Regions from separate parts of the Mesorhizobium sp. M7A.F.Ca.US.005.03.2.1 genome, predicted to be linked through region 1. Evidence: riboswitches for the same ligand, from Rfam matches in the RefSeq annotation. Region 1 holds a riboswitch; the other holds the start of a gene.
What was found. Region 1 has a riboswitch for cobalamin ahead of EN991_RS06060 (CbtB domain-containing protein). Riboswitches for the same ligand answer to the same signal wherever they lie in the genome.
Positions count from the first base shown of each region.

Region 1 (11,905 bases):
TGCGCTCAAGCAACGCATCGGCCACGGCGATCAGTCGCGGATTGGGCGTTGCCGAAGGCGACAGCGCCCGCAGCGTCCGCGCCAATTCGGCCTCGTCACGCTTCGGCGCCAGTGCTGCCGCGATGATATAGGCCGAAGCCGTCGAGCGGCTGATGCCGGCATAGCAATGCACGAGCATCGGCCTTGCCCGGTCCCACCGGCGCGCGAAATCGAGCAAATTGCGGACATGGTCTTCGCCCGGCATGGTCATGCCGTCCTGCGCCACCGCGATGTCGTGCATGACCAGATGCAGGTGGTTTTCCCTCGAGATCGAGGCCGGCCGCACCACCTCCGTTCCGGCGGCGAGCAGCGAAAGCATGCGGTCGGCGCCGGTCCTGGCCACCGTTTCCTCGATCTTTGCCAGCGAGCAGACATGGATCATTGTTTTGAACCCTTCGATTGATGCTCGCGCCGCGACGCCCATTCGGCAAGTGCGGATTCGAGCCGCTGCCATTCCTCCTCACTGCCCGGCAGGCCGGCGCGCAGAACGTCAGGCCGGTCGGCAAAATGGCGAAGCAGGATGCCGCGCTCGCCGAGCGCTGCAAACAAATCGGCGGCATTGGTCAGACTGAGGAAACGATACAGTGTGGTTCCGCCCGCAACAGGAACGCCGAAGCGGCCGAAAAGCGCATCGAGACGCGCCGATTCACCGGCCAACGACGCCCGCATCACGTCCTGCCACCCGATGTCGGCAAGCGCGCGGATGCCATATTCCAGCGCCGGGCCGGCGACGGCCCATGGTCCGAACTGCGTATCCAGCCGGTCGACCGTCGCAGTATCGGAAAGTGCAAAGCCGAGCCGCAGCCCGGCCAGGCCAAAGAACTTGCCGAACGAGCGCAGCACGACGAGGCCGCCCCGACCGACATCGCCCGCGACGCTGTGCTGACGCGGGCCGACATCCATGAACGCCTCGTCGACGACCAGCAGTCCGCCCTTGGCGCGCAATCCGGCGGCCAGAGCCAGCAACCGGTCGCGCTCTATGACACGTCCATCCGGATTGTTCGGATTGACGATGATGACGAGGTCGGCGTCAGCCAACGCTTCGAAATTATCGACCTCCGCCGCCTGGTGCCCGGCGATCGCGGCAGCGCGGGCATGTTCGGCGTAGGTCGGACCCAGCACCAACGCCTTGCCGGGCGAAATGAGCGACGCAACGCGCGGCAACAGGATCTGTGTGCCCGGCGCCGCCACGACGTTGGCTGGCGACGGCGCGCCGTAAGTACTGGCCGCGATCTCTGTCAGGTCGCGTGTGCGCGCGGCTTCCGGCAACCGCGACAGCGAGGTGGCGGGCAGGTCGAAAAGCGGGTAGGAGTGCGGATTGATACCGGTCGAGAGGTCGACGAAAGGCAGCAGGGCGTTGGGGAAAAGCACCCTCGCGCGGCCAAGACTTCCACCATGGTCCACAACCGCCCCATTAAGAAGCTTCATGTCAGTCCTGATCGCTTTCCTGTCATTGGTCGTCGAATTCGCCCTCGGTTACCCCGACTGGCTGTTTCGCGCCATCGGCCATCCGGTGACGTGGTTCGGCAGGCTGATATCCTTTCTCGACCGCAGGCTCAACCGCGCCACTGATCCCGACGCGCTGCGTCGCAAGCGCGGTGTCCAGGCGCTGCTGGTCATCGTGCTGGTGCCGGCGATAGTCGGCCTGGGCGTACAGATCCTGTTCTGGTTCGTTCCCATGGGCCTGGTCATCACGGCCCTTCTGGCAACGTCGCTGCTGTCGCAGAAGAGCCTCTATGAGCATGTCGAGGCGGTGGCTGACGCCCTCGACACCGGCGGCCTCGCCTTGGCCCGCCTTGCCGTTTCGCGGATCGTCGGTCGCGACCCTGAAACGCTCGACCGGGCCGGTGTCTGCCGCGCGGCGATCGAGAGCCTGGCCGAGAATTTTTCCGACGGCATCGTCGCCCCTGCCTTCTGGACCGGCGTCGGCGGCCTGGCCGGCGGCGCCGCCTACAAGGCCGCCAACACCGCCGATTCGATGATCGGCCACCGCACCCCGCGCCACGAGGCGTTCGGCTGGGCGGCGGCGCGCTTTGACGATTGGATCAACCTGCCGGCGTCGCGGCTGACGGCGCTTCTGATCGTGCTGGCGGCATTCTTCGTCAAAGGCGCTGATGCGAAAAAAGCCTGGCATGCGGTGCGGCGCGACGCGAAAAAACATCGCTCGCCCAATGCCGGCTGGCCGGAAGCGGCGATGGCCGGTGCGCTCGGCCTGGCGCTCGCCGGGCCGCGCTTCTATGGCGGCGTGCTGGTCGACGACGTCTTCATGGGCGAAGGCGGCCGGCGCGAAGCCGACAGCCTCGACATCAGGCAGGCGCTGAAACTCTATCGCGTCGCCGACTATCTGCTGATCGCTCTGTTCGGGTTGGTTTCGGTCGTTGTCATCGTTGTGACTTAACCTCACCCTCCCCCGTCTGGGGAGGTTGAGGAACACTCAGAACTCGATCCCCTGCTGCGCTTTCACGCCGGCGGAAAAATGATGCTTGGTCACGCCCATTTCGGTGACGAGGTCTGCGGCCTCGACCAGCGCCGGCTTGGCGTTGCGGCCGGTGACAACGACATGCAGGCCCTCGCGCCGCGCTTTTAGCGCGCCAACCACTCTGTCGAGATCGAGATAGTCGTAGCGCAGCGCAATGTTCAATTCGTCGAGCACCAGCAGGCTGATCGACGGATCGGCCATCAGTTCGAGCACCTTGGCCCAGGCGGCTTCGGCGGCAGCGATGTCGCGCTTCAGATCCTGGGTTTCCCAGGTGAACCCCTCGCCCATCGCGTGCCACACGACACGGTCGCCGAAGGCGGCGAAGGCGTCCTTCTCGCCGGTGTGCCACTTGCCCTTGATGAACTGGACGACACCGACGCGCTTGCCGTAGCCGAGCATCCGCAGCGCCAGCCCGAAGGCGGCCGTGGTCTTGCCTTTGCCCGGGCCGGTGTTGACGATGAGCAATCCCTTCTCGACCGTCTTGCTCGCCACCTCGGCATCCTGCACCGCCTTGCGCTTGGCCATCTTGGCGCGGTGGCGCTCTTCGTCCTTATTGTCGATATCGGTCATATCATTTCACCTTGAGCGGCAGCCCCGCCACCATCAGCAGCACCGTATCGGCAATCGCCGCGACCTGCTGGTTGAGCCGGCCGGCGGCATCGCGAAAGCGGCGCGCCAGTGCATTGTCCGGCACGATGCCTTGGCCGACTTCATTGGACACCACGAACCAGGGTCCGCGCGGCCGCGACAACACCTCCGCCAATCGCCGGCATTCAAGGTCCAGATCGTGTTCGGCCAGCATATGGTTGGTCAGCCACAGCGTCAGGCAGTCGACAAGCACCGGCCGATCGTCCGGCAAGGCGGCAAGGGCGCCGGCGAGGTCGAGCGGTGCGTCGATGGTCGTCCAGCCTTCGCCGCGCCGCGACCGGTGCAACGCGATGCGCTCACGCATCTCGTCATCATAGGCTTGCGCCGTGGCGATATAGGTCCAGGGCGGCGGCAAGGCGGTCGCCAAAATTTCGGCGCGCGCGCTCTTGCCGGAGCGCGCACCGCCGATGAGGAAGGTCAGTGTCTTGCGATCAGGCAAAGCTGTCGCGCAGGCTGGTCGCGGTGCCGGTGAAGCGGCCGCGCACCACGCCGACAACCGCGCCGAGCACCAGCCAGAACACCAGATTGGTCACGGTCACCGCCACCACGAACTGGTGATGCAGCCCTTCCGGAATCGCCGTCTCGTAACTGTCGGGCTGCGGTGCCCCGACAACATGCGGTGCGACGATCAAAAGGACGGCAAGGATCGCCAGCGGCAGCGACTTGCGGAACGCGATCAGGCCGAGACCGGCAGCGGTTGCCGCCACCGTTGCCCACCACCAGATCTGGCGCTGGGTGAGATCGGCGGCCGGCATGGCCGGCAGTTCCGGCGGCAGGCCGAGGCCCGGTGCCAGCGTGAACACGGCAAAGCCGGCCAGGCCCCAGAACACGCCCTGGCGCCAACCACCGATGCCGCCGGCGAATTCGGAAACCGCGACCAGGATCAACCCGAAGCCGATGCCGGTGACGATGTTGGCAAGCACGCTGAAGGCGAAACGCTCGAAACCGTCTGCCGGCGCCCAGCCCTCGTCTTCCGCCGCAGCAGTCGCTTCGGCAGGGGCCGGAGCGGCTGTGCTCATGGCATTGCTATTCGTTGCTGCCGGAGCGGCATGGTCATGGTGATGCCCGCCGCCCGCCTGTTCGTAGACCTCCGCCTTCAGGATCAGCGGCACGGTCGCATAGGCCTGCATGCAGGCAAGAACGACGCCGGCCACGAGCCCTGCGATCGCCGCGATGAACACGACGTTGCGAAACAGGTTCATGATGTCAGCCCCTCGTCAGTGGCAGGGAAATGCCATCGAATGGCGATAGTCGTGAGCCGCATTGTGGACCGCATCGATATGCGAGAAGCCGACAAAGCCCATCACGAAAATGCCGAGCAGCGCGGCAAGCGCGAGCTGCATGAAGCGCGACTGCGAGGAGACGGAAGCGCCGAGGGAGACGGAAGCGGTAGTCATGTCTTGTCCTTTCGCCCTCCACCCGAGGGCATCGAAGTCAGTTTCCTGTCGCCGGCAGGTCTCCTGGCTCACGGATCAGCGTCCTTCCCCACCTTCCCGAAGAAAAATCTTCAGTGGCATATGGAGAGGACTACCGCACACAGTTGCGGGGGCAGCCACGGCATTGGGCGAAATCCGCCCTTACCGCATTCCCTCTTGGCTCCAAAATGGAACCGGCGACACCGGCGACTATAGGCAGAATCCTCGCGTCCGGCAAACCAAATTCCGCCGGCGACCGTTGCGAATGCGCCATGAAGGTCAAAGCGATTTCGGCAGATAGCGCCACGTCACGAAGCCGCAGACCGCCGCCAGCAGGCCCAGCGTGACGAACACCGAGCCCAGGCCGAAGAAGGCCAGCACCACCGAATAGACCAGCGGCGGCGTCAGCTCGGAAAAGTCGAGATAGGTGCGATAGACCGCCGCCATCTGCGATCTTTCATAGGAGCGCACCGAGCGCATGAAGGCGGTCGAGCCGAGCGCATCGAGCGCAATGGTGAAGAAGGCGCCGCAGAGCAAGAAGGCGCCGGTGAGCAGCGGCACGGTTTCGCCGACGAAGCCCGCCGCCAGAAGCGCGACCGACATGGCGAAATAGGCAAATGTCATGGTCCTGCGGCCGCCAAAGCGCTTTCCCGCCTTGCCCCAGAAAATCGCCATGAACAAAAGCGCGTTGCCGGCCGAAACCAGCAGGCCGCCGGCCAGCTTGCCCTCACCCGTAATGACCATGAACAGCGGCCCATAGACGAAGAACGTCGTCCAGAAACAGGAGCGCCCAAACGCGATCAGCCAGGCCAGCCTGAGCCTGGGCTGGGCGATGAAGCGGCCGATATTGGCGAGCGGATTGGCTGGTCGCGTCTTGCCGGGACGGATCGACGGGTTGTCGCCGAGCCGGTAGGTCCAGAACAATGCCAGCAGCGCTAACGCGAACACGGCCACCGCGCCATGCGCGGCATAGACGCCGAAGCGCGTGTAGAGGAAGATGCCGAGCGTCGGCCCACCGGTCCAGGCCAGCATCGACCACGCCATGCGCAGCGATTCGGCCTGCATGAAGTCGGTCTTGCGGATGTGGTCCATGATGTAGAGGTTGAGCGTGATCGACAGCGCGCTGGCTCCCATCACCCGGCACAGCATGCCGGCCAGTTGCCCGGCAAGCGTGTCGGTGACGAAGAACAGCGAGCCGATGGCCAGCAGGCAGGCGCCCGCCGTGTAGACCCAGCGCCGGGCGAAACGGCGGATCAGCATCGGCATGAACAATGTCACCGACAGGCCGAGCATCGCCACGACGGTGTAGAGGATCGAGACGATCTGCTCGTTGTGCAGGATCTCGTAAGCTTGGATCGGGATGACGCTCGACACCGTGGCGCGGGCGAAGGATTCGACCGCATAGAGCGAAGCGAAGGTGCGCGCGTCCGCGGCCTTGAGGGCCGGTAGCCAGATCGGATGGCGCACATGGGTGGACATTGCTTTCCCCGAAGCAGATTCACCGGGTCAAATCTGCCGTGGCGACCTCAGCGCCAATAAGAGGAAACCGACGTGCATCCGGCAAAAGCGAAGCCGGCCAAAGGCTTTCCGGCACTGGCCCAATGCCGCGGCTGATCCGGCGTTATCGGCAGGGTTGCCGGTCTTCTTTTGTCCTGGGCAACCGTGATAGTCCTCCAGCGGGGCTGAATCAGAATGCGAGACCATGAGCATCCAAACGCCGACCGCGCCCGTTCAGGATCGACCAAAGCGCATCGTCGCCATCGACATCGTGCGCGGCATCGCGCTGATCGCCATGGCAAGCTACCATTTCACCTGGGATCTGGAGTTCTTCGGCTACACCGATCCCGGCCTGACCGCCTTCGGCTGGTGGAAGATTTACGCGCGCTGCATCGCCTCGACCTTCCTGTTCTTGGTCGGCGTCAGCCTGTATCTCGCCCACGGCCGACAAATCCGCTGGAACGGCTTTTGGAAGCGGTTCGCCATGGTCGCCGGAGCCGCGATCGCGATTTCGGTCGTCACCCGCATAGCCACTCCGGACGGCTTCATCTTCTTCGGCATCTTGCACGAGATCGCGCTGGCCAGCCTGCTCGGTCTCGCCTTCCTGCGCCTGCCGGCGCTGCTGACGCTTGTCGTCGCCGCGCTCGTTATCGCCGCCCCCGTCTATCTGCGCTTCGAGGCCTTCGATCACCCATGGCTGTGGTGGGTCGGCCTGTCGGCGACCAATCCGCGCTCCAACGACTACGTTCCGCTGTTTCCGTGGTTCGGCGCCGTACTTGCGGGCATCGCGGTGACGAAACTCGCCGCAGGTGCCGGCCTGCTTGCCAGGCTTGCCAATCTGGCGCCCGGTCGCTTGGCCAACCCGCTGGTCTTCATCGGCCGGCACAGCCTGGCTTTCTATTTGATCCACCAGCCGCTGCTGATCGGCTGCGTCTGGCTGTTCTCGCAGATCATGCCGGCGCAGGTCGAAACCCCGCAGGTGAATTTCCTCAAAACCTGTCAGCTGTCCTGCGAGCAGTCGCGCGACACCGAGTTCTGTACGAGCTACTGTGTCTGCATGCTCGATACGCTCGAGGGCGAGTCCACGCTTGATAGGCTCTACAACAACGATCAGACTGCGGAGTGGAAAGCGCATTTGTCCGATCTCGCCGGCATGTGCACCGCCAAGACCGACAGCAAGTTGATGGAGGGAGGGGCCGAATGACCGAGAACCAGCCGAAGCCGGGGCTCATACCGTGGCCGCCGCTGATCTACATCGCCGCCATCGCCGTCAGCATCGCACTGGGCCTGCTCTATCCCCTGCCCTGGATCGGCGACCTGCTGGGCGATATCCTGTTCGCGGCCGGCTGGGTGGCGCTGTTTGCCGTCGCCGCACTCTGGTTCACCGCGATCCGCACCATGATCCGGGCCAAGACCACGCTCAACCCCAACGCTGTACCCGATCACCTGGTCACCACGGGTCCCTTCGGCGTCACCCGCAATCCGATGTATCTGGCCAACACGCTGCTGTTGATCGGCGTCGCCTTTGTCTCGGGCATCGTGTGGTTCCTGCCGCTGGCGTTCATCGCCGCCTATGCCACGCAGAAGGTGGCGATCGAAGGCGAGGAAAAGGTGCTGGCGGCAAAATTCGGCAAGAAATACCGCGACTACGCCAAACGCGTGCGCCGCTGGATTTGAGCTGGCTTTCAAGCGGCCAATCTCCCCCTCGTGGGGGAGATGTCCGGCAGGAGAGAGGGGGGCGCTGTCCCTCAAACTCTCTGCCTAGGTATTCACGCCAAGCTCCACCAGCCGCTCCACACAAGACTCCTCGGCCTGGTCGAGTTCAGCCAGCGTCTCCTCGAGGTCGCGGCGTTTCTGCCGGAGATCCTCGCGCTTTTCCTCGATGCGCTTGATCATCAGGTTGAGCTGGCCGACTTCGCCGGGCGGCTCCTTGTACATCTGGATGATTTCGCGAATCTCGTTGATCGAGAAGCCAAGCCTTTTGCCGCGCATGATCTGGCGAATGAGCTGCCGGTCGGAGGGGCGAAACAGCCGCGTGCGGCCGCGCCGCACCGGCTGCACCAGTCCTTCGTCCTCGTAAAAGCGCAGCGTCCGCGTCGACACGTCGAACTCGCGGGTCAACTCGGTGATCGAATAATATTCTCGCATTGCCACTCCCACACGCCGAAACACCGGGGCGATCGCCATGGCGGCGTCACCCTTCTGTCCCGAACCAAAACCCATGCCATGCCGGAATCGACATGGCGCCCCGCGCGAGCCTCGCACGGCATTTACGTAAAAGTCAATTGAGCCAAAAGGCGTGCCTTCAGGGCACGCCGAACCACCACGTGGCAATGCCGAGAAATGCAAAGAAACCGACGACGTCGGTAACCGTGGTGACGAAGACCGCCGAAGCGACCGCCGGATCGACCTTGAAACGATCGAGCAGCAGCGGGATCAGGATGCCGGCCAGGGCGGCCACGAACATGTTGATGATCATCGCCGCCGCGATGATCCCGCCCAGATTGGGATCACGGAACCAGGCTGCCGCGACGATGCCGATCAGGATGGCGAAGACGATGCCGTTGATGAAGCCGACACCCATCTCGCGGCGAATGATGCGGCCGGCATTGTAGATGTCGAGATCCCTGGTCGCCAACGCCCGCACGGTGACGGTCATGGTTTGCGAGCCGGCATTGCCGCCCATGCCCGCGACGATCGGCATCAGCACCGCCAGTGCCACGATGTGTTCGATCGTGCGGTCGAACAGGCTGATCACCGACGCCGCCAGGAACGCGGTCAGAAGGTTGATCAGCAGCCACGGAACGCGTGAGCGCGAGGTCGAAAAGATGCTGTCGGAAAGCTCTTCGTCGCCGACGCCGCCCATGCGCATCAGATCTTCCTCGGCCTCCTGCTGGATGACGTCGACGACATCGTCGATGGTCAGAACGCCAACCAGCCGTTCGTTCTCGTCGACGACCGCGGCCGACAAAAGATCGTACTGCTCGAATTCCCGCGCCGCCTCTTCCTGGTCCATGGTGGCCGGAATGGCGTGCCGCGTCTCGTGCATCACCTCCTCGACCTTGACCGAACGCTTGGTGCGCAGGATCTGGTCGAGGTCGATGGCGCCGAGCAGCTTGAAGCTCGGATCGATGACGAAGATCTGGCTGAAGCGCTCGGGAAGATTGTTGTCCTCGCGCATGTAGTCGATGGTTTGGCCGATCGTCCAGAACGGCGGAACCGCGACGAACTCGGTCTGCATGCGGCGGCCGGCCGTCTCTTCGGGATAATCGAGCGAGCGGCGCAGCCTGATCCGCTCGGTGAACGGCAGTTGCGACAGGATCTCGTCCTGGTCTTCCTGGTCGAGATCCTCGAGAATGTAGACGGCGTCGTCGGAATCGAGCTCCTGCACCGCCTGCGCGATCTGCGCATTGGGCAGATTGTCGACGATCTCCATACGGATCGCCTCGTCGACCTCCGTCAGCGAGGAGAAGTCGAAATCGGCGCCCAGGAGTTCGACCAGCGCGCGGCGCTGTTCGGGATGCAGCGCCTCGAGCAGGTCGCCGAGCTCCGACTGGTGCAGGTCGTCGACTTCATGCTTGAGGGTCAGCGTGTCGCGGTCGGCGATCGCCGCGCCGATCCGCGCCAGGAAGGACGAAAGCACGGCGCCGTCCTCGCCATAGATGTCGGCGTGGTTGTCCTCGGCGGCCCCGGCGCCGGTCGTCCGTTCGTGCTCGCCTTCCACCAGCGCCTCCCGCCACAAGAATCCCGGAAAAGGTGCAAATCAGGTCTAGAGCATCGGACCCAAAAGGGGAAACCGGTTTTGGAGAATCCGACGCTCAAAAAGAAAGTGGCGTAAAGTGCGGGAATATCAACGAAATGCGTCCGGCCCGCAGCGGGCGAGACCGGCACAAATCGGATTATGGGAAGAGAATGGTGCGGTCGAGAAGACTCGAACTTCCACGGGTTGCCCCACAGCGACCTCAACGCTGCGCGTCTACCAATTCCGCCACGACCGCACGTGGTAGAGCCGGAACCGACCGGCTCGCGGCGTGTAGCAAATCGTTTCCGGTGAAACAAGTGCACGGCAAGCAATAATGTCAGGCGATTGGCATAATGCTCCACAGGGCCCGAACGCAGCGCCGGAACTGGACGTTTGCGCCTGATATCGCCATATGGAAGGCAAGTTGATGTCGCCCAAAGGTGCGAGGCGTTTTTGGGCGCGCCATGGACAAACGAAAAGACGATACGCCATGACCGAACGCAGCCAGATCGCCACGTCGTTCCTGCCGCTTCCCGGCTCGGCACCGGTCGAATGGCTGATCGAGCCCGGCCTTACCGCCTATCCCGAGGCACTTGCCTTCATGGAGGCGCGCGCCGAGGCGATCCGCAGCGGCGCTGCCGGCGAAATGGTCTGGTTGGTCGAACACCCGCCGCTCTACACGGCCGGCACCAGTGCCCGTGGCGAGGATCTGATCGACGCCAGCCGCTTCCCGGTCTTCGCGGCCGGACGCGGCGGCGAATACACCTATCATGGGCCGGGCCAGCGGGTCGCTTACGTCATGCTCGACCTGAAGCGGCGGCGCGAGGATGTCCGCGCCTTCGTCGCGGCGCTCGAACAGTGGATCATCGGCACGCTTGCCGCTTTCAATGTGCGGGGCGAGCGCCGCGAGGACCGGGTCGGCGTCTGGGTCGTGCGGCCGGATCGCCCTGCTCTGCCGGACGGCTCGCCGGCGGAGGACAAGATCGCGGCCATAGGCATCCGGCTGCGGCGCTGGGTGAGTTTTCACGGCATCGCCATCAATGTCGAGCCCGATCTCGACCATTTCAGCGGCATCGTGCCTTGCGGCGTGCAGGACCACGGCGTCACCAGCCTCGTCGATCTAGGCCTTCCCCTGACCATGGCCGATCTTGACCTGGCGTTGAAATCCGCCTTCGAGGATGTGTTCGGTCCCGCCACGGCGTTGCCTGTCGAAGCCGAGCGCAAAGCCGGCTGATCTTCCGGATCCGGTACGGCTCAAATCAGTTGGGCAGAGGCCCACAACACGCCATAGCCATGGATGGCGAACACCGCCAGCAACGCCGCCGCCATGGCCAGCCGGTCGATGGTGCGGATCGGCTTCAGCTCGTGACGCGGCTTCACCCCACTGCTCATCGTCAGCAGGCTGAGGAGCGAAAACACCGCTCCCGTCGCGAGCAGGAAGGTGGCGGAAAAGCCGGCCTGCCAACCCACGGCCAGGAAAGCCGAGAGCAGGAAGAAGGAAGCCAGCGCCAGCGCGACCGGTCCCGGACAGATCTGGCGCAGCACCTGGCCGCCGTCGAACTTCCACACCGGCACCAGATTGGCGATGTTGAACAGTGCGGCGAAGCCCGCCAGGGTCGCCAGCAGGGCCGCCGCCAGCCGGTGACCTTCCGCGCCGGCAAAGGTGCTTGCGGCGATGGCGATCGGCACCAGGAAGGCCGAAAAGCCGGCGCCCATCAATGCCACGAAAGCCACTTCGAAACGGCTGTCATAGGGCCGCCCGCCAATGGCGATGCCGCCGAGCAGCGGAATGAAGATCATCCGCGCCCGATTGTGGCCCATCAGCCGGAACGCCGCCATATGGCCAAGCTCATGCAGGGCGACCACCGATGTGAGGATCGCGGCCAGTGCCAAACCGCCGAAGTGAAGGCCGAAGAATGGCCACAGGATCAGCGCCGAAAGCCCGGCAAAGCCGACCTGACTGAGCGGATGCTCGAACCAGCCGCCCTTGCGATACTTTCCGGTCCGCGCCCAGCGCTGCAGCTTGGAGAATTCGCGGCGCAGGGCGAAATAGCGGAACACCAGGAAGGCAACGCCACGATAGCG
Region 1 covers NZ_RZRP01000064.1:1,487-13,391, forward strand. Annotated here, with positions in the region: gene EN991_RS06030 (tyrosine phosphatase family protein) at 1-421, opposite strand, end outside; gene cobD (threonine-phosphate decarboxylase CobD) at 418-1,467, opposite strand; gene cbiB (adenosylcobinamide-phosphate synthase CbiB) at 1,466-2,437, shown strand; gene cobO (cob(I)yrinic acid a,c-diamide adenosyltransferase) at 2,474-3,088, opposite strand; gene cobU (bifunctional adenosylcobinamide kinase/adenosylcobinamide-phosphate guanylyltransferase) at 3,090-3,605, opposite strand; gene EN991_RS06055 (CbtA family protein) at 3,598-4,368, opposite strand; gene EN991_RS06060 (CbtB domain-containing protein) at 4,384-4,563, opposite strand; cobalamin riboswitch at 4,599-4,795, opposite strand; gene EN991_RS06065 (MFS transporter) at 4,861-6,060, opposite strand; gene EN991_RS06070 (DUF1624 domain-containing protein) at 6,284-7,282, shown strand; gene EN991_RS06075 (isoprenylcysteine carboxylmethyltransferase family protein) at 7,279-7,755, shown strand; gene EN991_RS06080 (MerR family DNA-binding transcriptional regulator) at 7,840-8,226, opposite strand; gene mgtE (magnesium transporter) at 8,384-9,802, opposite strand; tRNA gene EN991_RS06090 (tRNA-Leu) at 9,992-10,076, opposite strand; gene lipB (lipoyl(octanoyl) transferase LipB) at 10,311-11,054, shown strand; gene EN991_RS06100 (site-2 protease family protein) at 11,075-11,905, opposite strand, start outside.

Region 2 (11,905 bases), on a different contig from region 1:
TTGTTAGTTGTTGCCGAAGAGGTTGCGGTCGGCACCTTGCGGAGCAGACTTCTGGGTGGTGTCACCCGACGAGTTCAGCAGCTTGTAGACCGGCGAACCGGTGTTGCGTACCGAAGAGGTGCGCGTGCTGTCGACCGAAGTCGTGGCGGCAGGCTGATTGGCACCATTGGAGCCAAAGTTGTCGCTGCCGGCGAAGGCATTGCCGGTGATGGCCAGAACGGCGGCGGCAGCAATAAGGATCTTGTTCATTTTAGTCTCCTGAATTCTGGATTTCGCCAGGACGGCAGACACAGCTGCCGTCGGTTGCGAAATTGGTTGTTAGCGACCGAAGAGGTTACGGTCGCTGCCCTGAGCGGGCGTCTGGGCAGCCGGTTCCGAGGTCTTGGTGGAAGCCGTGTACGACTGGTCCACAGCGGCGGCAGGCTGGTTCGGGCCGTTCGAACCGTAGTTGTCGCTGCCCGCGAAAGCGCTGCCGGTGATGGCCAGAACGGCGGCGGCAGCAATGAGGATCTTGTTCATCTTGAATACTCCTGAATGTCTGAATTTCGCCAGGGCGGCGGGCGAGCCCGCCGTCGACCGGAAAACTGGGAATCGGCTGTTAGTTGTTGCCGAAGAGGTTGCGGTCAGCACCCTGGGCAGGCGCCTGAGCAGCCGGTTCCGACTTCTTGGTCGAAGCGGTGTACGAGCTGTCGACAGCAGTGGCTGCCGCGGCGTTCGAACCGTAGTGGTCGCTACCAGCGAAGGCGCTGCCGGAAATGGCCAGAAGGGCTGCGGCAGTGAGAATGATCTTTTTCATTTTTGGTACTCCAGTATCGTCTTTTTTCCGTCCGTCTAGCGGCGTGTCTTGGAAATGAAATCGCGTCGTTCGGACAGCCCCGATGTGGGAGGGCAAGGTCGTCTTTTCCAATCACGAAGTTGTTCCGTGTGGACCATGAATCCCCACCTTGAAATTGTGCCAATGGAATCTAAGGATGCATTTTTCTTCTTCATATCAGTGTGTTAGGTGTAGCCACCTGATGGATCACTGACTGTTTCAGAGGCCCAGCGTTCACACCGTCCTGCACGCACCGTCAACAGAAACGAACCGTTCGGTTCGATTTTAGGGCGAGCTAATAGTCACTTTTCGAAACCATTAACCTTTTTTGACCCCCCGCGAAGGGTCGGATTCGGGAAGATCGCAGCCGGCAAATGGCCGCCCGGGAGGTGGGATCTCGGCCCGCGACGAGCTGCAGTAGCGTTTCGCATGCCGTGTCGCGCCGCATGGATACGATGTCGTTTTCATGCCGACGGCGCGCCCGCGATCGTGGTTAGATCATACCATCTCAGGTGCCGCTTCGTGACGACGAGGCGGAGAATTGGGAAGCCGGTCAGAATCCGGCGCTGCCCCCGCAACGGTGGTGGAGTTCAAGTCGCAACGGGAGACCACTGGGCAACCGCCTGGGAAGGTGTCGCGATGGTCCGCAAGGACAACTCCAGAGCCCGGAAACCAGCCCGAGATTTTTAGACTCGACTGATCGCGGTGGGCGGTCAAGAGGTGGATAGCGCATGTCCGGCACACAGCCGGCCTGTGTTTCAATCCTTCCTCCATCACCACCAGTTCAGTCCTTAGAAACGAGGACAGGACATGGATATCCGCAACGACATGCTGAGGCTCCTGAAGGGGCGCCGGCAAGGCTTTTCGCTGGAGCAGCCCTTCTACACCGATCCGGACTACTTCAAGCTCGACATGGAGCTGATCTGGTATCGCGACTGGCTGTTCATCGGCCATGATTGCGAACTGCCGAAGCCGGGCAGCTACATCACCGTGCAGGTCGGCGATTATCCGGTCGTCCTTGTCCGCGACCAGCACGGCAAGATCAACGCCTTCCACAATTCCTGCCGCCATCGCGGCAGCCGCGTGTGCAACACGGAGAAGGGTACCGCGGCAAAGCTCGTCTGCCCGTATCATCAGTGGACCTACGAGCTGGACGGCCGCCTGCTGTTTGCCCGCCAGATGGCCGACGGTTTCGACAAGAGTGATTTCGGCCTGAAGCCGGTCGCCTGCGAGAGCGTCGGCGGCTACATCTTCATCTGCCTGGCCAAGGAACCGGCAGATTTCGCGCCGATGCGGGCGATGATCGAACCCTATCTTTTGCCGCACCGGCTGCGTGAAGCAAAGATCGCCTTCGAGAGCACGATCGTCGAGAAGGGCAACTGGAAGCTGGTCTGGGAAAACAACCGCGAGTGCTACCACTGCGCCGCCAATCATCCCGAGTTGTGCAAGACCTTCCCCGAGGCTCCAACCATAACCGGCGTCCATGGCGCCGACAGCGACCCTGAAATGGTCGCACACTGGGCCAGATGCGAGGCATCAGGCTTGCCGAGCAAATTCCGCATCGATCCGGCAGGGCAGTACCGCGCCACCCGCGCGCCCTTGCTGCGCGATGCCGTCAGCTACACCATGACGGGAAAACGGGCGGTCCAGAAGAACCTGTCCGACAGCGTTTCAACCGACCGCATCGGCTCCTTGCTGCTCTATCACTATCCGACGACCTGGAACCATATCCTCGGCGACCACGCCGTTACCTTCCGCGTGCTGCCGATCAGTGCCACGGAAACCGCGGTGACAACGAAATGGCTCGTCCACAAGGATGCGGTCGAAGGCGTCGACTACGACCTCGCTGAGCTCACCCATGTCTGGACCGAGACCAACGACCAGGACCGCCGCATCGTCGAGGAAAACGCCTTCGGCATCCTGTCGCCTGCCTATGAACCAGGCCCCTATTCGGAGCTGCATGAGGGCGGCGTGATCCAGTTCGTCGAGTGGTACGCGTCGTTCATCGGGCCGCGCCTTGCCGAAGGCGGCCGGCCGGCCCTGCGCAGCGTCGCCTAGCCCAGGGGATAAGAGGATGAATGCGATGACGGACCTTGGCCTCTATCGCCATCTCGACCAGATGACGCCCTGGAACGACAGGCTGCAGGTGCTGGAAGTGATCGGCGTCAGCGACGAAGCGCCTGACGTGAAGACCTTCACCTTCCGCTCCGACAACCAGACCTGGTTCCGCTACAAACCGGGGCAGTTCGTGACTCTGGAACTGCCGACATCGGACGGGCCGCTGATGCGCACCTACACGCTGTCGTCCTCGCCGTCGCGGCCGTTCTCGATCGCGGTGACGGTCAAGGCGCAGGCGGGCAGCACCGGTACGCGCTGGATGTTCGACCATCTGACGCCCGGTTCGCACGTCAAGGCCTATGGGCCGACCGGCGACTTCTCGCTGCATAGCCACCCGGCCGCCAAATATCTGTTCATTTCGGCCGGTTCCGGCGTGACGCCGATGATGTCGATGCTGCGCTGGCTGAACGACTGCGCGCCATGGACCGATGTCGGCTTCGTCAACTGCGCGCGCCGCCCGGAAGAGATCATTTTCCGCAAGGAGCTCGAACTGCTCGGCAGCCGCATGCCTGGGCTGTCGCTCGGCTTCATGATCGAGGAGCGGTCGAGCCGCGAGGGCTGGTTCGGCCATATGGGCCGCATCGACGCGATCCGGCTGCCATTGCTGGCGCCCGATTTCCGCGAGCGCGAGATTTTCTGCTGCGGCCCCGATCCTTTCATGCGCGCCGTGCGTGGCATGCTGGACGCAGCCGGCTTCGACATGACGAAATACCATCAGGAAAGCTTTGCCGCGCCTGCCGTGGAGGAGATCCCGGCGCCGTTCTCGCCGCCGGCGGAAGACGGCGCCGCTGCCACCGTGGAGGCCGTGACACCGATCCGGTTCTCGCATTCCGATGTCGATGCCGAATGCGTCGCCGGCCAGACGGTGCTGCAGACGGCACGCGCCTCGGGGGTGCGGATTCCCGCCGCCTGCGAGTTCGGCCTGTGCGGCACCTGCAAGGTGAGGAAGGTCGCGGGCGACGTCGAGATGAGCCACAATGGCGGCATCCTCGATCACGAAATCGAGGACGGCTTTATCCTCGCCTGTTGCTCGAAGCCGCTTTCGGCGCTTGAAATCGAGGCGTGACCGGCAGGCACGGTCAGAGACTGTCCATGCCCGCGCGGCCTGCAGCTGCGCTCGGCCGGGCCTACGCCATCTTGCCAAAAACCCTGCAAATGGTTAGACGCCTGCAACGGTGGGGTTGACCGTAGGGGCCGAAGATCATCTCCGCGGCCTGCTTCGGCGGGGAGCAAACATGCGACAATCCGGCGTATATGCCATTGCCAGCAAGGATATCGTCTTTGAATCCTTCGATGGCGAAGCCGTCGTTCTCGACCTGACCACCGGTAAATATTTCGGCTTCTCTGATTCAGGCAGCAGGCTTTGGGATGCACTGTCGTCCGGCGTGCCTGCCTCCGAACTGGTCGGCGCCGCGACCGGGATTGGCGCCCTCGATGCCGCCGCGATTGACGGCTTTGTTTCACAATTGCTCGAATTCGGTTTGCTGGCGGCCGCAACCGATGGCGTGGCAAGACCGGTTCCCAGCGAATTGCTGGCTCAGCTCGCCGCTGCCGGCGAGCCCCTCAAGGTCGACATCCATGACGACCTTGCCGACCTCATTGTCGTCGATCCCATCCACGAGGTCGAGGAGCCCCTCGGCTGGCCCGCAGTGAAGCAGGCCAACTGAGGCGCCCGCCAGGCTCTCGTTGCCGGACAGCTCCGGAACAGGCAGACCATGCCAAACGTCACTCTCGAAAACCTGACTGACTACGCACGTCATGTCCTGGCGCAAGCGCAGAGCAGCGCCGCGCATTATCCACTGACCTGCAAGGTGGGCTTGCCGCATCTGGAGTTGACCACTCATGTGAGTGCCGGCGCGTTGGCGGATGCCTTCGCTCATGGCTTTGTCACGGCTGCGGACAACCGAGCGCCTGCCGACATCTGCCGCATCTTCGTCGCACATCCCGGCATTGACGGCATCGCGGCACCGGCCAGATGGGGCCAAGGACCCTTCACGCAGCATGGCTTCGCCACCAGGCTGGCGGAAGCCGGATTGCGCGGCAACCATTTCCATGACCTGGATTTCTGGCAGTTCTATGATCCGCAACGTCGCGTTGGCGTGCAATTGATGGCCTCGGCCGATGCCTTTCCACCGTGGGAGCCGGGAGCGCCGCTGCGCCCCTTCCTCCATTGGGAATATGCGGCACGTGGCATGCGGCTGGCCCATGCGGGGACGCTCGGCACCAAAGGCAGGGGCGTACTGCTGGCCGGCGCGGGCGGCGCCGGGAAATCCGGGACCGTCGCCGCCGGCCTCCTCCACGGGCTGGACAGCGTCGGCGACGATTATGTGCTGGTCGACCTCTCCAACGGCGTGACTGCCCGCCCGTTGTTTTCAACACTCAAGCAGGATCCCCAGGGATTCGCGCGACTTGGGCTGAAGCACCGGCTGAAGGCGCACGGTCCGCTCAACTGGCAAGGCAAGCATGCTTTTCACATTGACGACATTGCGCCACGGCCGGTGCCCGAAACTCTGGACATCGTTGCGCTGGTGGTGCCACATATCGGCGGAGGCGAGGCAAGTTCGATCGTGCCGGTGTCGCGCAGGGATGCCATGATTGCCTTGGCGCCGTCCGGCATAGCGCAGATGCCGGGCGAGCGGGAGAGCGGCTTTCGCTTCTTCAGCGACCTGACCCGCCTGCTGCCGTGCTATCGTCTGTCGCTGGGGACGCAGCCACAGGAGATAGCCGGCACGATTGCGGACTTTCTTGTGCGGGGCGCTTCGTGAAACTGAGCGTGATAATGCCCGTCTACAACCGTGAGCGCTATGTCGTTTCGGCATTGCGCTCGCTGGTGCGGCAGCGGGACGCCGCCGATCTCGACATCATCGTCATCGACGACGGTTCGACCGACGGCTCTGCTGAGGCCGTACGCTCGATGATGCGCGAAAACCCCTGCATCCGACTCTTCCAGCAATCGAACATGGGCGTGGCCAGGGCGCGCAACGCCGGGCTGCGGCAACTGCCGCCGGATGCGGAGTTCGTGTCATTCCTGGATTCTGACGACATCTCGCTGGCCGGACGGTTCAAGGCCGATCTCGCCCGCTTCGAGGCTACCTCCGGGCTTGAGCTAACCTATTCGCTGATGACGCTGGTCGACCGGATCGACGACGAGAAGCTCGAGCCGGAGGCGGACTGCTGTACCATGACGCTTCGCGGAATTTCGCTGAGCACCGCTCTCTTCAGTCGAACGCTTGTCGATCGCATCGGCCATTTCGACGAGGACTTTGAGCAGTCCGAGGACACGGATTATCTGTTGCGAGTCTTCGAAACCGGTCCGCGCTACGAATTGCCGAACACCGTCGCGATCTACTACCGACGCCACGCCGGAAATGTCACCAAGGAACATAGCGGCAGGGTCCGCAACCACTTGCGTGCAATCCACAAGTCGATGCGGCGGCGCAAGGCCGATCCGTCACGGCGAGAGGTCCAGGGCATCTTCGAATTGAAGAGTCCCGCCGATTGGCGGATGCCATGATGCTCGACACAATCGGCTCGGATCAGCCAAGCCCGCAACGCTGCTGGAGACGCCGATGAGGCTGAGCGTCATCATGCCGGTCTACAATCGCGAACAATTCGTTGGCCTGGCGCTGCGCTCGTTGCTCAGGCAGCGCGAAGACATCGATCTCGACATCATCGTCATCGACGACGGGTCGACCGATGGCTCGGCAGCCGTCGTACGGTCGTTAATCGACGAGGCCCCATGCATTCGTCTTTTCCAGCAGATCAATGGCGGGGTCACCAAGGCGCGCAATGCCGGGCTGAAGCAGTTGCTGCCGCAGACGCGTCTGGTGTCGTTTCTCGATTCGGACGACATCTCCCCGATAGGCCGCTTCAAGGCGGATCTCGCCTGCTTCGAAGAGGATCCTGGCCTCGAGCTGACCTATTCGCGCATGACGCTGGTCGACAAGATAGATGGCGAGACACTGGAACCGGCCGCCGACAGCCACTCCATCACCGTGCGGGGGATCCACCTGTCCGCCGGGATCTTCGCGCGAGACCTCATCGAGCGCACCGGTGGTTTCGACGAGGATTTCAAACAGGCCGAGGACACCGACTATCTGTTGCGTATCTTTGAGAGCCAGGCAAAATACGTTATGCCCGATACGGTGGCTCTCTATTACAGGCGTCATCCCGGCAACATGACCAAGGAAGCCGATGTGCCCTTTCGCGAGTTCATGCGCGCCATTCACAAGTCGATGAAGCGTCGCCGGGCCGACCCCAGCTTGCGCCGGGTGGAGGGGATTTTCGACTTCAAGGATCTCGCGCAGTGGCGGTTCCTTTGATGGCAGGCTACGGCGTCGTCATTCCGGCTTTCAACGCGGCCGCCACCATAGGCGCTGCCCTGAACTCCGTTCTGGCCCAGGCGGCAAAGGCGGAGGCCATCGTCGTGGTCGATGACGGTTCGACCGACGATACGGCCGCGGTGATCGATGCGATGAACCTGCCGGTGACGGTGCTGCGACAGGACAATACCGGACCCGGCAGCGCAACGACCCGTGGCATTGCGGCACTCTCGACGCCGCTCATCGCGACGCTCGATGCCGACGATTTGTGGCTGCCGGACAAGATCGAACAGCAACTGGCCTATCTCGGCCGTCATCCCGGGACAGCGGGCGTCTTTACGCATTGGCGGACGTTTCGCGGCGACAGCCCCGATTTGCCCGATGCGGCCAGTGGAGCCGGCTGGTCGCGCACGACGATGATGATCCGCCAGGAGGTGGTGCAGAGCGTCGGTCCCATCATCGACCCACCAGGCGGTCGCGGCGAGATGATCGACTGGATCGCCCGGGTTCGTGAGGCAGGCTTTGTACTTGCCATGCTCGACGACGTGCTTGCATTGCGCCGCATCCGTCCGGGCAGCCTTTCCTACGGCCGCGATCCGGCACGCGACCGGGGCTATATCCAGGTCGCAAGGCTCGCCATGCAGCGGCGGGCCCAGAACAAGGCGGGCTCCAGTTGAACGCCAGGCCTGTTCGCCGCATCAGCCGCCGCTTCCCGGACTATGGCTGGTCGTGGCCCACTGGCCAGTTGGACCTGTTGCTGAAGGCGGCGCTGCTCTCCGATGAGGACGCAGCCGCTGCCTGCGCCGCGCGCTGGCTCGACGAGAACGACATCGACCTCGTCTCGTTTCGAGAACATCGTCTGCTCGCCGCCATCTCCGACAGGTTCGGCAGAAAACTGGCCGGGCATACCGCGCACCCGCGCCTCGTCGGCCTGCAGAAGATGCTGTGGACGAAGTCGCGCATGGCGATGCGCGAGGCCGAGCCGGCGCTGAAGGCGATGGCCGACGGCGGCGCCGACATCATGCTGATCAAGGGCGCCAGCCGCATTGCCTTGAACGCGTCGGCGCAGCGTGGTCGGGTGGCGCATGACATCGACATACTGGTGCGCCCGCGCGACATGGCTGCCGTCTTCGACATCTTGCGCGACCGCGACTGGCAGATCGCCTCGGGCGTCAGCGCGCAATATCTGCGAACCCGGTTGGCGTCGCTGCGGTCGATGAACTTCTTCAAGGGCCGTTTCGGCGACATCGACCTGCACCAGCTCGGCTATGATGGGTCGCAGACGAGCGCGGAAGACGACCTGGCGATCTGGCAACGGGCGGTCCCGGCACAATTCAGCGGCGTCGCGGTCTTCGTGCCATCGCCGGCCGATCGCATGGCACTGGCCATCGCCCATGGCGGCCTCGACGCCCACACCCACAGCGACTGGCTTGTCGACTGCGCGGTCGCCATCCATGCCGAAGACGTCGATTGGGGGATGTTCCTCGACATCGTCGGAAGACGCGGCCTGGCGGTTCCAGCGGCGGTGGCGTTATCCTATCTGGCGTTCGAGATCGGCATTCCGGTGCCGGAACGGACAATGGCCAGAATCTTCGAGATGGCCGACCGGGCTGGCCTGTCGCGTTGGTCGTCGGTTCTGCAAGCCAAGCCGCGCACGGATTTCGGCGGCCTGGTCTGGCTGTCGCGCGGCCTTGCCAAGCAGTTGCGCCTGAAGCGGAAGAAGGGCCGGTTGCAGCAGGAGCCGCCCGCCAAACCCTGGCGCGGGAGACCGGCCGCGGGCAAGCCGCAAGCCGCATCGGCGCCTCTGGTGTTTTCGCAGGCCATCGCCTGTCCGCAAACGACCGGCGACATGATGCTCGACATCACCGTCAGGATCGGCGTTCCGCCGGTCCGGCGCCGCATCGAAATGGAGATCAATGACGGTGGCGAGCATATCGCTCGCCTGCGTGCCGTGGCTATCAGCCGATCCGGCAGGGAACGCGTGCTGCATTTTCGCGGCAAGGTGACGCTCGACGGCGCGCGAGTTGCCTTGACGCTCGAGGCGCGACCATCGCGACAGTTTCGCGAGTGGAACGACGCGGCCACGGTGGCCGCCTATGGCGCCTTGCCTTTCCAGTTGCTGTCGGCGGGTTTCTTGCCGATCGGCTGAAGGCGAATCCGACGAACCTTTCTCGCAAGGCGGCGTCCGCTCAAACTCCGTAGCGTTCGGTGCGGATGATTTCGGCTGCAACGCCGGCATCGATCAGCGCCTGGGCTGCCGCGGAAACGAAGGCATTGGAGCCGCAGACGAAGGCGATGCCAGGCGGCTCGGGCAGCCGCGCCATGGCTTGCGCCATCATCGCGACGTCCACCCGCCGCGCATAGTCGGCCGGGCGGCGTGCGGCTTCGCGGGTCAGTGTCAGCACCAGCTCGAAGCCGTCCTGACGCTCGTCGAGGGCGATCAGCTCGTCACGAAAGATCACTTCGTCCCAGACCCGGACCGAAAAGACCAGGACGACGGGCACCGCTGAATTCCGTGCGGCGCGGTGGCGGATCATCGACATCAAGGGCACGACGCCCGAACCGCCGCCGACCATCACAAGCGGCCCACTCTCATCCTTCGGCCAGACGAAATGCCCGCCAAGCGGCCCGCGCAGTTCGATTTCGTCGCCAATTGCCGCGACTTCGTGGAAGAAGGGCGAAACCTCGCCATCGTCGAGTTGTTCGATCGCCAGTTCGATTGCGCCATTCGTTTCGGGCGCGGAGGCGATGGAATAGGAGCGGCGCGCCTGATAGCCGTCCGGCGCCGTCAGCCTGACGTCGACATGCTGCCCGGCGCGATAGGCGAAGGGCCGAGACGGCTGAAAAAAGAAGCTGGTGACACGCGGCGTGCGCTTTTCGATGCGGACGATGCCGGCTGTTTGCCAGGGCGACTGCACTGCCGCCGTATCGCTCACGGATCGTCCGTGTAGCGTTGCTCGCGCCATGGGTCGCCATAGATATGGTAGCCGCGCAATTCCCAGAAACCGGGCTCGTCGCGCGTGGTGAATTGCAGGCTGTTCAGCCATTTGGCCGACTTCCAGAAATAGAGATGCGGCACCAGCAGCCTTGCCGGGCCGCCATGATCCGGCGTGATCGGCTTGCCTTCGTAGAGCAGCGCGACCATGGCCTTGCCGGCGGTGAGATCCTTGACCAGCACATTGGTGGTGTAACCGTCGAACGCGTGCGCCAGCGTGAAGCCGGTCGGCGGCTCCACACCCGCGTCGGCAAGGATATCGTCGACCAGCACGCCCTGCCACGGCGTGTCGAACTTGGTCCATGCGGTCACGCAATGGATATCGCGCGTCATCTTGGTCAACGGCAGCGCGTTGAACTCGGCCCAATTCCATTTCTTGATCGGCCGTGGCCCATGTTTCAGCGTGAAAAACCAATCCTCGGTGCGCACGCGCGGCGTCGGACCGGCCGACAGCACCGGAAAACCCTGTTCAAGATATTGGCCGGGCGGGATGCGGGCATCGTCATCGGTTGGCGGGCGCCGTCCTGAAGAGAAACCTCGGGTGACCATCGCGGCAATCTCCTGCATCGGGCCGACATCAGCCTGATGCAATGTTCTCGAAGATGTCGTGGCGGGCAACCAAAATCTTGACGGGCGGAGGCCGGAGGGGATCGTCGCCGACGAACCCTGCCGGTCCCGTTCACGTCAAGGCCATTACTCAGCCATTGGCAAAAGGCACCGCGATGTAGATCTGAGCGTCGCCACGCTCGACCAGCAACAGCACCGACTTGCGGCCAGACTTGCCGGCTTGCGCGATTGCCTGGGTTACCTGCCTGGCGTTCTTAACCGGCACCTGATTGACGGCAACGATGATGTCGCCGGCCTGTATTCCGGAAGCGGCGGCGGCTTTGTCGGGATTGACGCTGGCAACCACCGCGCCGTGCTGCTTGCCGGCTAGGTTCATCTGCTGGCGAATGTCGGGCGTTATATCCATCAAGCCGAGCCCTATCGCCGGAGCGCGCCCGGCACTGGGCGTGTCGGACCCGTCATCCAGCGACGCGGTCTTCGCATCGGCGCTGTTCTGGCCGACATCGACGGAAATCCGCATCGGCTTGCCTTTGCGCCAGACATCGACCGTTTCCGTGGCGCCCGGCGCGACATCGGCGACCGCCCGCGACAGGTCCTTGGGGTCCTTTACGTCCTGCCCGGCAAAGCTGGTGATGACGTCGCCCGTCTCGATGCCGGCCTTGGCCGCCGGCGAGCCGTCATTGACCTCTGAAACCAGCGCGCCGCCGGGATGGTCGAGCCCGATGGCGCTCGCGACATCCGGTGTCACCTCCTGGATCTGAACGCCGAGATAGCCGTACTGGATGGAGCCGCCCTTCATCAGCTTGGCCACCACCTTCTGGGCCTGGTCCGACGGAATGGCAAAGCCGACGCCGACGCTGCCGCCATTGGGCGAATAGATCGCCGTGTTGATGCCGACGACATTGCCGGCGACATCCACCAGCGGACCGCCGGAATTGCCGTGGTTGATCGGCGCGTCGATCTGGATGAAATCGTCGAACGGGCCGCTATGCAGGTCACGGCCGCGCGCCGCGACGATGCCTGCCGTGACGGTGGTGCCGATGCCGAACGGGTTGCCGAAGGCCAGCACCTGGTCGCCTGGCATAAGCT
Region 2 covers NZ_RZRP01000060.1:2,170-14,074, reverse strand. Annotated here, with positions in the region: gene EN991_RS05755 (DUF680 domain-containing protein) at 4-249, opposite strand; gene EN991_RS05750 (DUF680 domain-containing protein) at 319-519, opposite strand; gene EN991_RS05745 (DUF680 domain-containing protein) at 599-796, opposite strand; cobalamin riboswitch at 1,308-1,510, shown strand; gene EN991_RS05740 (aromatic ring-hydroxylating dioxygenase subunit alpha) at 1,625-2,872, shown strand; gene EN991_RS05735 (hybrid-cluster NAD(P)-dependent oxidoreductase) at 2,898-3,998, shown strand; gene EN991_RS05730 (PqqD family protein) at 4,168-4,599, shown strand; gene EN991_RS05725 (serine kinase) at 4,648-5,697, shown strand; gene EN991_RS05720 (glycosyltransferase family A protein) at 5,694-6,446, shown strand; gene EN991_RS05715 (glycosyltransferase family A protein) at 6,502-7,254, shown strand; gene EN991_RS05710 (glycosyltransferase family A protein) at 7,254-7,931, shown strand; gene EN991_RS05705 (nucleotidyltransferase family protein) at 7,928-9,403, shown strand; gene EN991_RS05700 (FAD-binding oxidoreductase) at 9,444-10,190, opposite strand; gene EN991_RS05695 (molybdopterin-dependent oxidoreductase) at 10,187-10,798, opposite strand; gene EN991_RS05690 (DegQ family serine endoprotease) at 10,947-11,905, opposite strand, start outside.
Region 2: linked by a shared signal. The riboswitch ahead of EN991_RS05740 (aromatic ring-hydroxylating dioxygenase subunit alpha) and the one ahead of EN991_RS06060 (CbtB domain-containing protein) in region 1 are both predicted to bind cobalamin.